3 regions of the Kitasatospora sp. NPDC101447 genome follow, and region 1 is predicted to be linked to each of the others. Evidence: riboswitches for the same ligand, from Rfam matches in the RefSeq annotation. Region 1 holds a riboswitch; each other region holds the start of a gene.
What was found. A riboswitch is a leader RNA that binds a small molecule or an ion and turns the genes downstream of it on or off. The one in region 1 is predicted to bind cobalamin.

Region 1 (4,570 bases):
GGCTCAGCCATCAGGCCCTGTTCGAGGTGGCCTCCACCTCCTCCGGACAGTGCTGGGCGCTCACCTCCAACTGTCCCGTCCCCGGCCCGGTGCCGGGCAGCCCCGCCAACCGCGACTACGCCGGCGGATTCGCCGCCGCCCTGATGGCCAAGGACCTCGGACTCGCGGCCGCCGCGGCCGCCGCCTGCGACGTACCGGCCGAACTGGGCGGCAGGGCATCGGAGGTGTACGCCGCGTTCGCCGAAGGGGCGGGCGCCGGGCTGGACTTCTCCGCCATCATCACCACCCTCCGGAAGGACACCGCATGACGTTCGAGACGATCCTGGTCGAGCGCAAGGGCCGGGTGGGGCTGATCACGCTCGACCGCCCGAAGGCGCTCAACGCGCTCAACACCCAGCTGATGGCCGAAGTCGTCGCCGCGGCCACGGAGTTCGACCGGGACAGGGAGATCGGCTGTCTGGTGGTCACCGGCTCGGAGAAGGCCTTCGCGGCCGGCGCAGACATCAAGGAGATGCAGTCCCTGGAGTTCGTCGACGCCTACCTCGGCGACTGGTTCGCCGCCTGGGACCGCTTCGCCGCGCTGCGCAAGCCGGTCGTCGCGGCGGTGGCCGGGTACGCGCTGGGCGGCGGCTGCGAGCTGGCGATGATGTGCGACGTCCTGCTGGCCGCGGACACCGCCAAGTTCGGGCAGCCGGAGATCAAGCTCGGTGTGATCCCCGGCATCGGCGGCTCGCAGCGGCTCACCCGGGCCGTCGGCAAGGCCAAGGCGATGGAGCTGTGCCTGACCGGCCGGATGATGGGCGCCGAGGAGGCCGAACGGGCCGGCCTGGTCTCCCGGATCGTCCCCGCCGACCAGCTGCAGACGGAGGCCCTGGCCACCGCCGAGACCATCGCGGCGATGTCCGCTCCGGCGGCGGTCATGCTCAAGGAGAGCGTCAACCGCTCGTACGAGACCACCCTCGCCGAGGGCGTCCGCTTCGAGCGTCGGCTCTTCCACGCCACCTTCGCCACGGCGGACCAGAAGGAGGGCATGGCGGCCTTCGCCGAGAAGCGCCCGCCGATGTTCGGCAACCGCTGACGTTCGGCGACCGCTGACGTTCGGCGACCGCTGAGTTCGGCAACCGCTGACGGGCCGGCCCGGTGCGCCGCCCCCTCCACGGGGCGGCGCACCGCCGGTCAGCTCCCGGCCCGCCGGAGCAGGTAGGTGTCCATGATCCAGCCCTTGCGCTCGCGGGCCTGCTCGCGCAGCTCGCGGATCCTCGGGGCGGCCTCGGCGAGCGGGCCGGCGACGAGGATCTCGTCGGGGGTGCCGAGGTAGGCGCCGTACCGGATCTCCAACCCCTCGGGGTCGATCCCGGCGAAGGCGGCCCGGCCGTCGAGCATCACCACCACGTCGTCCACGCCCTCGGGGAAACCCTCGGCCAGACGGCGGCCGGTGGTGATCTGCACCGGGCGGCCGACCCGGGTCAGTGTGGTGCGGTGGCGGGCGGCGAGCGCCGAGACGCTGCTGATGCCCGGGACCACCTCGAAGTCGAACCCGACGGTGCCGCGGGCCAGGACGTCGTCCACGACGGCGATGACGCTGTCGTACAGGCTCGGGTCGCCCCAGACCAGGAAGGCGCCGGTCTCGTCCTCGCCGAGGTGCTCGGCGAGGAGCCGTTCGACCAGGTCGGCGCGGCGGACGCGCCAGTCGTCGACGGCGGCCGCGTACGCGGGGGTGCCGCGGTCCCGTTCCGCGTCCGGCGCCTCGGCCACACGGTGCCCGGCCCGGCCGTGCTCGGCGAGGATCCGGCGACGCAGCCGGATCAGGTCCTGCCGTTCCTCGCTCTTGTCGAGGATGAAGAAGACGTCCGTGCGGGCGAGTGCCTTGACCGCCTGCAGGGTGAGGTGATCGGGGTCGCCCGCGCCGATACCGATGACGAAGATGTGCCGCATGGGAGGCATTCTGCCGTCCGAACCGCTTCGATCTCGTCCGGCCGACGGGGGCGGCGCCGGGTCTCACCATGCGGACACGTTGCGTGAATTCCGCGTGGGTTCGGGTTCCTTGCCCCTAAGCTGGCCGGGCAGCTGGTTCGCCCTGTCCGCCAGGCGGGGCGTCGTAAGAGGGAACCCGGTGACGCCGTTTGATCGGCCAGTCCGGGACTGCCCCGCAGCGGTGAGTGGGAACGACCGCCGTCATACGCACTGGGCCCGGGACGGGTCTGGGAAGCGACGGCCAGTAGGAGTCCGCCCTCGACAGGGTGGGCGCGCCCGCGAGTCCGAAGACCTGCCACTGCCCGCCCGCGGAGGATCCGCGCGCGGACATCCGGTGACCTCGTGGGCGGGTCGGCGACCATACCAGGCAGATCAGGCCCGTACGTCCGTGCGGCCACTGCCCGGTCCGTCATCCCTTCGCGCCCCTGCGGTCTCCGGATCCCTGAGGAGACAGACTCGCGAAGGAGAGTCCCTTGACCACGAAGTCCGCAGCCGCGGCAACCCTCGCCACCGCGTACGGCTACCCCCGCCAGGGCCGGGGCCGGGAGCTGAAGAAGGCGATCGAGGGCTACTGGAAGGGCGCGGTCACCGCCGAGGCGCTGCTGGCGACGGCCGCCGACCTGCGCCGGGGGAACTGGCAGCAGCTCGCCGACTCCGGCATCGAGGAAGTCCCGACCGGTGACTTCTCGCTCTACGACCACGTGCTGGACACCACCGTCGCCGTCGGCACGATCCCCGCCCGCCACCGGGCCGCGGTCGAGGCCGACCCGCTGGACGGCTACTTCGCCATGGCGCGCGGCACGCAGGACGTCGCGCCACTGGAGATGACCAAGTGGTTCGACACCAACTACCACTACCTGGTACCGGAGTTGGGCCCCGACACGGCCTTCGCGGCGAACCCGGCCAAGTCGGTGGGCGAGCTCGGCGAGGCCCTCGCGCTCGGTCACACCGCCCGGCCGGTGCTGGTCGGGCCGATCACGTACCTGCTGCTCGCCAAGCCCGCGCCCGGTGTCGCCGAGGACTTCCAGCCGCTGACCCTGCTGGACCGGCTGCTGCCGGTCTACGCCGAGCTGCTCGCGGCCCTGAAGGCGGCCGGCGCCGAGTGGGTCCAGCTGGACGAGCCCGCCCTGGTGCAGGACCGCACCCCGGCCGAGCTCAACGCCGCCGCCCGCGCCTACCGGGACCTCGGCGCCCTCGCCGACCGGCCCAAGCTGCTGGTCGCAAGCTACTTCGACCGCCTCGGCGACGCCCTGCCGGTCCTGGCGAAGGCCCCGGTCGAGGGCCTGGCGCTGGACTTCACCGGACCGGCCGCGGCCAACCTCGCCGACCTCGCCGCCGTCGGCGGGCTGCCCGGCAGGCGACTGGTCGCCGGTGTGATCGACGGGCGCAACATCTGGATCAACGACCTGGGGAAGTCGCTCGCCACCCTGGCGACCCTGTTCGGCCTCGCCGACCGGGTCGACGTCGCGCCCTCCTGCTCACTGCTGCACGTGCCGATCGACGCCACGCTCGAACGCGACATCGACCCGCAGATCGCCCGCTGGCTCGCGTTCGCCAAGCAGAAGGCCGCCGAGGCCGCGCTGCTCGCCCGCGGCCTGCGCGAGGGCACCGGCGCGATCACCGCCGAACTCGCCGCCAACCGCGCCGACCTGGCCTCCCGCGCCACCTCACCGATCACCCGCGACCCCGCCGTCCGCGCCCGCGCCGCCGCCGTCACCGCGGCGGACGCCCGCCGCGCCCAGCCCTACCCCGTACGGGCCCAGGCCCAGCGCGCCCGGCTCAGGCTGCCGCTGCTGCCGACCACCACCATCGGCTCCTTCCCGCAGACCACCGAACTGCGCGTCGCCCGCGCCGACCTGACGGCGGGCCGGATCGACACGGCCGCCTACCGGGAACGGATGGAGGCCGAGGTCCGCGACGTCATCGCCTACCAGGAGAAAGCCGGCCTCGACGTCCTGGTGCACGGCGAGCCCGAACGCAACGACATGGTCCAGTACTTCGCCGAACAGCTCACCGGCTACCTGGCCACCCGGCACGGCTGGGTCCAGTCCTACGGCACCCGCTACGTCCGCCCGCCGGTCCTCGCCGGGGACATCTCCCGCCCGCACCCGATGACGGTGGACTGGTTCGGCTACGCGCAGGACCTCACCGACCGCCCGGTCAAGGGCATGCTCACCGGCCCGGTCACCATGCTCGCCTGGTCCTTCGTCCGCGACGACCAGCCGCTCGCCGACACCGCCCGCCAGGTCGCCCTCGCCCTGCGCGACGAGGTCACCGACCTGGAGGCCACCGGCGCCGCCGTCGTCCAGGTCGACGAGCCGGCCCTGCGCGAGACCCTGCCGCTGCGCGCCGCCGACCGCCCGGCCTACCTGGACTGGGCCACCGAGGCCTTCCGGCTGGCCACCTCGGGCGTCCGCGCGGACACCCAGGTCCACACCCACATGTGCTACGCCGAGTTCGGCGCGATCATGAAGGCGATCGACGACCTCGACGCGGACGTCATCTCCCTGGAGGCGACCCGCTCGCACATGGAGGTCGCCGGGGAGCTGGCCGAGGCCGGCTACCCGCGCGAGGTCGGCCCCGGCGTCTGGGACAT
Region 2 (4,570 bases), on a different contig from region 1:
GCCATCAGCACCCGGACGCCGTCCGGGTAGCGGCAGGACTCCAGGAAGGCGACGTGGTCGTCCTGGACCACCACCTGCTCCAGCTTGTGGGTCATCTCGCGGCCGTAGATGTCGCTCAGCATGGCGCCGATCTCCTCCAGCCCGTGCATCACCAGGGGGTGGCTGGGCTGGGTCTTCCGGTCGACCACGCGCAGTTCGGCGTCCTCCGCGTAGAGCGCCAGGAGGGCGTCGGCGTCGCAGCGTTCGATGCCCTCGCGCAGGGCGCGGGTGTCGAAGGCCGCGGGGGCCGCCATGGTGGTCATGATTCGCTCCTCCGGTCGGGGTCCGTCGGCTCGTACCTAGAGCCTACGCCCGGCACCACCGACCGGAGGGGCCGGAGACCGGGCCGCTCAGCGGGCCGGCACGGTGCGCAGGTACTCGGCCAGGGTGCCGATCGCGGCCGGGTTGCGCGGGCTCTCCACGAGGTCGACGTAGTCCAGCACGAAGATCCGGTCGTTCCTGATCGCGGAGACGCCGGCCAGCGGCGGGAACGACTTGAGGAACTTCCGCTTCTCCTCGGCGCCCGGGGTCGCGTAGTCGTTGATCACGATCACCTCGGGGTCGCGCTGCACCACGCTCTCCCAGCCGGCGGTGACCCAGGTGTCGGCGAGGTCGCCCATGATGTTGGTGCCGCCGGCCTTGGCGATGATCTCGTCGGCGGCGGCGAACTTCCCGGCGGTGTACGGCTTGTCCTGCCCGCTGTCGTACAGGAAGACGGACGGGCGGCGCTCGGGCTGCGGGACGGCGGCGATCCGGGCCCTGGAGTCGGCGATCAGCCGGTCGGCGCGGTCCTTGACGTCGAAGATCTCGCCGAGGTTGGCCAGGTCCGTGTAGAGCGCGTCCAGCGGGTCCATCACGCCGCGTTCGGTGCCCCTGCCGCTGCGGCAGGACTCGCTGAGCACGTACGAGTCGATGCCGAGGGCCTTGAACGCCTGCGGGGTGACGCCGCTGCCCTCGTCGAAGCCGTAGTGCCAGCCGGCCAGCACCAGGTCGGCCCTGGCGTCCAGGGCGATCTCCTTGGTGAGCACCTTCTTGGAGAGCCAGGCGGTCTGCTGGTAGCCGTCCTTCCACGGCACCTTGTCGACCCGGCCCTTGTCGTCGGGCATGACGTAGCCGGCCATCCGGTCGGCCAGGCCGAGGGAGAGCATCAGCTCGGTGATGTTGACGTCGTTGGTGACCACCCGGGCCGGCTTCTGCGGGAAGGTCAGCTCCTCGCCGCAGTTCTGCACGGTCACCGGGTAGTGGGCGGAGCCGGTCGAGGCCTGCCGGGGGGCGATCTCCGCGCCGCAGGCGGTAAGTCCGAGGACGAGCAGGGTGGCGGCGGCAACGGCCTTGGTGCGCACGGTGGTTCCTTCGGTGGTTCAGGCGTCGGGGGTACGGGCGTCGGCGGTCCGGGCCCCGGGCGTCCGGGTGTCGGGGGAGCGGTCGAGGCGGTCGAACAGCAGCTGGAGGGCGCCGGTCTCCGGGTGCCGGACCGGCGTGGCCCGGACACCGAACACCTCGGCCAGCAGGGCGGGTCGGAGCACCTCGGCGGGCGGTCCGGAGGCCACGATCCGGCCGGCCCGCAGGACGTACAGCAGGTCGCAGTGGCTCGCCGCCAGGTTGAGGTCGTGCAGCGCGACGAGCACCGTCGGGCCGGCCTCGCGGGCCAGCGCCAGGACCTCCAACTGGTGGGCGACGTCGAGGTGGTTGGTGGGTTCGTCGAGCACCAGCAGGCGCGGCTCCTGGACCAGCGCGCGGGCGAACAGCACCCGCTGCTTCTCGCCCCCGGACAGGCTCAGGAAGCCCCGTCCGGCGAGGTGCCCGGCCCGGACCTTCGCCAGGGCGCCGGCGCAGCGCTCCCGGTCCGCGTCGGTCGGGGCGCCGAGGCCGCGCCGGTGCGGCAGCCGGCCCATGGCGACCACCTCGGCCACCGTGAAGTCGAACTCGGCGGAGTGCTCCTGGGTCAGCGCGGCCACCCGCCTGGCCGTCTCCCGCGCGGAGAGCGCGTGCAGGTCGTCGCCGTCGAGCCGGACGGCCCCGCCGGTGGGCTTCAGCACCCGGTAGACGCAGCGCAGCAGGGTCGACTTGCCGCTGCCGTTCGGTCCGACCAGGCCGACCACCTGCCCGGCGGCGGCCGCCAGGCTCACCTCGTGGACGATCCGGGTGCCGGCCGACTCCACCGAGACGGTGTCGACGTCGAGGTCCTGGGCCTTCGCCCGGTCGGGCCGGGCGGTCGAGCCGGCCGGGGCGGCCGGGCCGGTCGTACGGATGGCATCGGTCGTACCGATCGCGTCGGTCACCGTCGGCCTCCGAAGGCGTGGCCGCGCCGACGCATCATCAGCAGGAAGGCGGGCACGCCGAGCACGGCGGTGAACACCCCGACGGGCAGTTCGGCGGGTGCCAGCAGGGTGCGGGAGGCGATGTCCACCCAGACCAGCAGCAGCGCCCCGGCGAGCGGGGCGACCAGCAGCACCCGGCGATGCCCGGCGCCGACCAGCATCCGGGCCACGTGCGGCACCAGCAGCCCGACGAAGCCGATCGCACCGCTGACCGCGACCACCGTGCCGGTGACGGCGGCGGTCACCACGAACAGTTCACGGCGCATCCGGTCCGGGTCCACACCGAGCGAGGCGGAGGTCTCGTCGCCCATGGCGAGCGCGTCCAGCCGTCCGGCGGCGCAGCCGAGGTGGGCGAGCCCGGCCAGGACGGTGCAGGCGGCGATCGGCACCGAGCCCCAGGTGGCGCCGCCGAGGCTGCCGAGCAGCCACATCATGGCGCTCCGGGCGGCGTCGCCGCGGTCGGCGGCGAAGACCATCAGGGTGGTGGCGGCGGCGAAGCCGTAGGAGAGGGCGGTGCCGGTGAGCACCAGCCGCATTGGCGTGAGCCCGTACGCGGTGCGGGCTGCGAGGTAGACCAGCGTCATCGCGAGCAGTGCGGAGCCGAAGGCGGAGGCGGAGATCGCCCACACCCCGAGCGAGGCGAAGGCGCCGAACAGCAGGACGGCGTTGGCGCCGACGGCCGCGCCGGAGGAGATGCCGAGGACGAAGGGGTCGGCGAGGGCGTTGCGCACCAGCGCCTGGACGGCGACCCCGGTGGCGGCCAGCCCGGCGCCGACCACGGCGGCCAGGACGGTGCGCGGCAGCCGGATCTCCCAGACGATGGCGTACGCGGCCGCCTCGTCGGCCTCCAGCCGACCGCCCGTCAGTCCGGCGCCCAGCAGCCGCAGTACGTGCGGGAGCCCGATCCCGGAGGAGCCCAGCGCGACCCCGCAGACCAGTGACAGCAGCAGGGCGGCGCCGAGGCCGACGGTGAGCGGGAGCACGGGTGTCCGGTGGACGGACGGGCCGCCGGCTACGCGGGTCACGGCTACGCGGGTCACGGATGCGCGGGTCATGGGTGCGCGGGTCACGGATGCGCCTTGCCTCGGGCCGCGGGTGCGCCGGGGCGGGCGCCGGCCGGGGGCGTGCCCGGGCGCCGTCCCCCTCGCAGTCCACGGCGAGTTCTCGGGAGTCCAACGGCCGAGGGCGATCGGGCTGGCGCGGCCGCACCGCGGGTGCGGGCCGTGCTCACCGTTGCGGGTCAGCGCCGGATTCTCACCGGACTTCCCCCTCGGACGCCCTGGCAGCATAACAGGCACTCAGGGTAGGCAACCCTTACCGAGGTCGGGTCGGGTGTGAACGCACGACCGCCCCCGTCCGGCGGTGCGGACGGGGGCGGTCGGGTGGCGACGCGTCAGGCTCAGGCCTGCTTGGTCTCCCAGAAGATCTTGTCGACCTCGGCGATCAGGTCCAGCAGGGCCTGACCGGTGGCCGGGTCGGTGGACGCCTTGGTGGCCGAGGCGGCCTTCAGGGTGTCGTTGATCAGCTGGTGCAGCTGCGGGTACTTCTCGAAGTGCGGGGCCTTGAAGTAGTCGCTCCACAGCACCGAGATGTGGTGCTTGACGGCCTCGGCGCGCTGCTCCTTGATGATGACGGCGCGGGCACGGAAGTGCGGGTCCTCGTTGGCCTGGTACTTCTCCTGGGTGGCCTTGACCGACTCGGCCTCGATCCGGGCCTGCGCCGGGTCGTACACGCCACAGGGCAGGTCACAGTGGGCGTGAGCGGTGGCACGCGGTGCAAACAGACGAGAGAACATGGGAGTCCTTCCTTAGATCGTCTTCCCGCGCCCGAGATTACCCTTCCGCCCTCGTGGTTTCGCGATCGGGCGGTGGGCCTAGGGCAAAAGGCGGACCCGGAACCGGGGTAATCCGGACACCGAACAGGTGACGGTCCGTACGGCAGACTGGGGGCGGGCGTGCGGGAGGAGGAGTCGTGGCACGGAGCGCGGAACCGGAGGGCCGGACCGGGGGCGGCGTGTTGCCGTTCGGGGTCGTCGACGTGGCGGGCCCGTCGATGGTCCCGACCCTGCGCGAGGGCGACCGGCTGCTGGTCCGCTACGGCGCGCCGATCCGGCCGGGCGCGGTGGTGCTCTTCCGCCACCCCTTCCAGCAGGACCTGCTGGTGGTGAAGCGGGCTGCCGGGCGCCGGCCCGGCGGGTGGTGGCTGCTCTC
Region 3 (4,570 bases), on a different contig from region 1:
GGCGCGGGCCCTCGTCGCCGGGGTACGCCGTTGCGGGGTACACCCGCCCCGCTCGGCCTGCCACCGGCTGGCCGGTGGGCCGTACCGGGGAGACGGGTCACCGTCGCACCGGTACCGATCGGAGGCGGGAGCGGGGCATCACGGTCGCGCGGGTTCCGAGACGTCACGTCGAGCAGTCTTCCCCTTGTACCGGCCTTCTGTCACATCCGGTTGTCCGTACGACCGGGCGACCGGCGGCGGCACCTCCGCAAGATCGGGCAACAGAGGCAAACCGCCTGGCCGGAAACGTGTGGCCTGCTCATGCCAGGTGAGCCGGGGCGGTTGCTGCACCCGTTCGAACGGTCACGGAGTGTGAGGGCGGGGGTGATCAGCAGGGGCCAGGATGTGCCCCCGGCTGCGCGGCGATCGCGGCGATCGACGCCGGGGCCCTCGACGCCCGGCGGAGCTGTCCAGCCCGAATCCGGACGGATGACCGGCGGATCGGGCCGATCTCGGCGCGGGGGGGGGGGGGGGGGGGCGCGCGCCCCCCCCCCCCCCCCCCCCGCCCCCGCCCCCCCCCCCGCCCCCCCCCCCCCCCCCCCCGCCCGGGCGCGGCGCCCTCGCCGCCGGGGGGTGGGGCCTCGCACGTTCGGGGCCGGGCGCGGGGGGGGGGGGCGGGCGGCGGGGGGGGGGGGGTGGGCGGGGCCCCCCCCCCCCCGCCACCCGGCCCGGCGCCGCGTGCCCCGTGCCAGGCGCCCGGCCCGCAGCCCCACGGCTGCCGGCCGCGCGGCCGCCGACGGCCCCCGGGTCAGAGGAGCGGGGTGAGCCAGCGGCGGAGGAGCTCGGTGTAGTGGTCGGGGGCGCTGTTCCACAGGGTGCCGTGGTCGGCGCCGGGGAAGGCCTGGAGGTTGACCACGTCGGGGCGGGCGGCGGCGAGCCGCTCGGCGCTGTGGAACGGGGAGACCCGGTCGTCCGGACTGTGCAGGAGCAGCGTCGGGACGCGCAGGTCGGCGCCCTCGGCGATGCGGGAGAAGTCGGCGAGGTCGACCCCGGTGCGGCCCCGCGCGGCGAGGACACCGAGTTCGGCGGCGGCGCCGCGGAAGCCGAGCCGCTCGGCGTCGCGGCGGGCGGAGCCCGGCAGGTCGAGGACCGGCGAGTCGAGGATCAGGCCGCTGATGGCGTGGGCCCAGGTCGAGCGGGCCGCGGTCTGCAGGACCACCGTGGCGCCGACCGACCAGCCGTAGAGGATCACCCGGCTCGCGCCGTTGTCGAGCGCCAGCCGTACCGCCGCCTCGACGTCCCGCCACTCGGTCTCGCCAAAGTGGCTGTACCCGTCCGGGGAGGCCGGGGCTCCCTCGTCGCCGCGGTACGTGACGGCGAGGACGGGCAGGCCGAAGCGGTCGAGGACGGGCAGCACCGGGAGGGTCTGCTGGCGGTCGGCCTCCGGGCCGTGGACGAGGATCACCCAGGTGCCGCGCTTGCCGTCGAGGTGCCAGGCGGGGAGCGCGCCGAGTTCCCCGTCGGCGGAGGTGTCGGTGTAGGCGAGGCCGAGTGCCCGGGTGGGGTCGCCGAGGTGGACGCGGGGGGTGAAGCGGACCTCGGTGCCGGGGGTGAGCGTGCCCTGGTCGGCGCGGACCAGCCGACGGGTGACGCCCTGCTCGTCGCTGTGCAGGACGTCCTCGACGACGGCGTGGCCGTTGTCGCCCCACTCGACCGCCCAGCGGCCGGGGTGCAGGCTCTCCGGGCTGCGGGTGAAGGTGACCCGCCCGGCGCCGACGCTCCGGACCACGACCGGCCCGGACTCCCGCCCGGACTCCCGCCCGGCGGTCACCGGACGGACCATCCGCTCGGAAGCCCGACGGCCGATCACCAGGACGACGGCCCCGGTTCCGACGGCGGCGGCCGCCACGACGGCAGCGGTTCCCCAGCGCATATCGTTCCCCGCTCTGTTGGTCTCGGACCGGACGGTGTTCGTGCACCAGTCCACCGGCGCCCCGCCCGCGCGGCCACCGGGCTGACCCGTCCGGGGCACGGCCTCCGGATCCGCACCCGCCGTCGGAGGGCCGGCCGCCTCCCCTTGCTACGCGGTCGGCCCGGTGGTGCCCGTTGTTACGCGGTCGGCCCGGTGGTGCCCGTTGTCACGCGGTCGGCCCGGTCGTGCCCGCGGTGTCGAGGAGGTGCCAGAAGCGGGGGGTGAGGGAGCCGGCGGCCGGGGGCGGTGCGGTGCGGGTGGTGGCGCCCCAGTGGGTGGGGACGTGGTGCTCCTGGTGGAGGGCGGCGAGGGCGTCGGCGAGGGTGTCGGCGGGGGCGGGGACGATGCGGGCGAGGGCGCGGAGGTGGGGCTGCCAGCGGCCGGTGACGCACTGGCGGAGGAGGTGGTCGAGCGCCTCCCCGCGGCCGGTGGCCTCGACGAGTTCGGGCAGGCCGAGGCCGAGGACGTCGGCGAGGGCGCGGGTCTGTTCCTCGTCGCCCTCCCAGCGGTCGGTCAGTTCGGCCTGCCGGTAGGAGTCGAGGGTGGTGCCGGTGCGCTCGGCGACGGCCGCCTGGCCGAGCTCACGGGCGACGCGGTGGTCGCGCAACCGGACCGGACGGGTGTCCATCAGCTGGGCGGCGGGGCACCAGAGGGCGCGGGCGAGGGCGATGAACTCCGCTTCGCCGGGGCGCAGCTCGCCGTTCTCCCAGGCGAGGACGTGCGCGGGCAGCAGCCGTACGCCGTGCGCGGCCAGGCCCTCGGCGACCTGTTCGGGGGTGAGGCCGAGGGCGGCCCGGTGGGCGCGGGCGGCTGCGGGCGAGAACGGCACCGGGGGCGGGGCGGCGGGGGGCTTTCTGCGACGCATGCCACCGAACGCTAGGCGCGGACCACGGCGCGGCCCCAGCGACCGAACCCACGAAGCGGCCGGCCCGGGGGCGGTGCCGCGCTGGGCGATCCCACAGCTCATCGGCCGCCGTCCCGTGTGACCAACCCCTCCGTGACCTCGGTTGACTCCCGGTTCGGCCGCGTGATGGGATCCTGGGGCCAATCGGAGGCATGGAGAGGAAGCCGGTGCGAGTCCGGCGCGGTCCCGCCACTGTCACCGGGGAGCACGCTCGGAAATCTCGCCACGGCGGGCCGTCAGAAGCCGCTGGAAGGCACCGGGGGTGCGTCCGACCCGGAAGCCAGGAGACTCTCGCCCCCGCTACGTCGATCCAGGGCGCGGACCCTGAGTGAGGACACGCACGCGATGCAGGCTGCCCCGCCCGGCCGGACTCCGAACTGCCTTCCGCCGAGCCGTCTCCCGATGAGTCGCCTCTCGATGAGTCGCCTTCCGCTGGGCTCCCTCTCGTTGAGCTGTCCCTCCATGAGCCGCCTTCCGGCGTGCGGCCGGTGACCGTCCGTCCTGCGGCCGGCCGCCGCTGGGCCCGCGCCGCCGCGTTCGCGGTGGGCGCCGTCGTGGGCTACGCCGCCGACGCCCGCTTCGCCGACCCGCGCCGGGGCCACCCGGTGGCCGTCTTCGGCAGCGCCGCCACCCGCCTGGAGCGGCGGCTGTGGCGCGACGACCGGGCGGTCGGGGCCGGGTACACGGCGCTGTGCGTGGGTACGGTCGCGGCGGGCGCCCTCGCCCTGGACCGTACCGTCGGCCGGCGACCGCTGGGCCGGGCCGCACTGGCGGCGGCCGCGACCTGGACCGTGCTCGGCGGCACCTCGCTGACCCGGGAGGCCCGCGCCATCGGCCGCTCGCTGCAGCAGGGCGACCTGCGGGCCGCGCGGGAGCGGCTGCCGCACCTGTGCGGGCGGGACCCGAGCGCGCTGGACGAGCAGCAGATCGCCCGCGCGGTGGTCGAGTCGGTGGCCGAGAACACCGCCGACGCCGTGGTGAACGCCCTGGCCTGGGGCGCCCTGGCCGGCACGCCCGGGCTGCTGGCCTTCCGCGCGGTGAACACCCTCGACGCCATGGTGGGCCACCGCTCGCCGCGCCACGCCCGGTTCGGCTGGGCCTCGGCCCGGCTGGACGACGTGGCGGGCTGGCCCGGCGCCCGGCTGACGGCCCTGCTGACGGTGGCCGCCGCCCCGCAGCCGCGGACGGCCTGGCGGGTCTGGCGGCGCGACGGCTCCTCGCACCCGAGCCCGAACGCCGGTCAGGCGGAGTCGGCGTTCGCCGGCGCGGTGGGCGTGCGGCTGGGCGGGACGCTGCAGTACGGCGAGCGCGTCGAGCACCGGCCGGTGCTCGGCGGGGAGCTGCGGCCGGTCACGGTCGACGACATCGAACGGGCCTGCACGCTCTCCCGGCGGGTGGGCGCGCTGGCGCTGGGTACGACGGTCGCGGGGCACGTCCTGCTGCGCGCGCTCCGTGGGAAGAGGGGAAGGGCATGACGAACGCGCTGCTGGTCGCCGGGACGACCTCGGACGCGGGCAAGAGCGTGGTCACCGCCGGCATCTGCCGCTGGCTGGCCCGTCAGGGCGTGCGGGTCGCGCCGTTCAAGGCACAGAACATGTCGTTGAACTCCTTCGTCACCGCCGACGGCGCCGAGATCGGACGCGCCCAGGCGATGCAGGCGCAGGCCGCCCGGGTGGAGCCGGAGGCGGCGATGAACCCGGTGCTGCTGAAGCCCG

Region 2: another riboswitch for cobalamin. It lies ahead of ACIRST_RS08095 (FecCD family ABC transporter permease); the one in region 1 lies ahead of metE (5-methyltetrahydropteroyltriglutamate--homocysteine S-methyltransferase).
Region 3: another riboswitch for cobalamin. It lies ahead of ACIRST_RS23540 (cobalamin biosynthesis protein); the one in region 1 lies ahead of metE (5-methyltetrahydropteroyltriglutamate--homocysteine S-methyltransferase).

What each region holds. Positions count from the first base shown of each region.
Region 1 covers NZ_JBIWNL010000010.1:72,457-77,026, reverse strand. The annotation lists gene mmsB (3-hydroxyisobutyrate dehydrogenase) at 1-308, shown strand, start outside; gene ACIRST_RS17110 (enoyl-CoA hydratase) at 305-1,078, shown strand; gene cobF (precorrin-6A synthase (deacetylating)) at 1,177-1,935, opposite strand; cobalamin riboswitch at 2,069-2,272, shown strand; gene metE (5-methyltetrahydropteroyltriglutamate--homocysteine S-methyltransferase) at 2,448-4,570, shown strand, end outside.
Region 2 covers NZ_JBIWNL010000004.1:225,758-230,327, forward strand. The annotation lists gene ACIRST_RS08080 (nuclear transport factor 2 family protein) at 1-302, opposite strand, end outside; gene ACIRST_RS08085 (ABC transporter substrate-binding protein) at 390-1,382, opposite strand; gene ACIRST_RS08090 (ABC transporter ATP-binding protein) at 1,401-2,201, opposite strand; gene ACIRST_RS08095 (FecCD family ABC transporter permease) at 2,318-3,415, opposite strand; cobalamin riboswitch at 3,552-3,677, opposite strand; gene sodN (superoxide dismutase, Ni) at 3,760-4,155, opposite strand; gene sodX (nickel-type superoxide dismutase maturation protease) at 4,413-4,570, shown strand, end outside.
Region 3 covers NZ_JBIWNL010000016.1:148,854-153,423, reverse strand. The annotation lists gene ACIRST_RS23550 (prolyl oligopeptidase family serine peptidase) at 788-1,912, opposite strand; gene ACIRST_RS23545 (helix-turn-helix domain-containing protein) at 2,118-2,816, opposite strand; cobalamin riboswitch at 3,012-3,146, shown strand; gene ACIRST_RS23540 (cobalamin biosynthesis protein) at 3,344-4,330, shown strand; gene ACIRST_RS23535 (cobyric acid synthase) at 4,327-4,570, shown strand, end outside.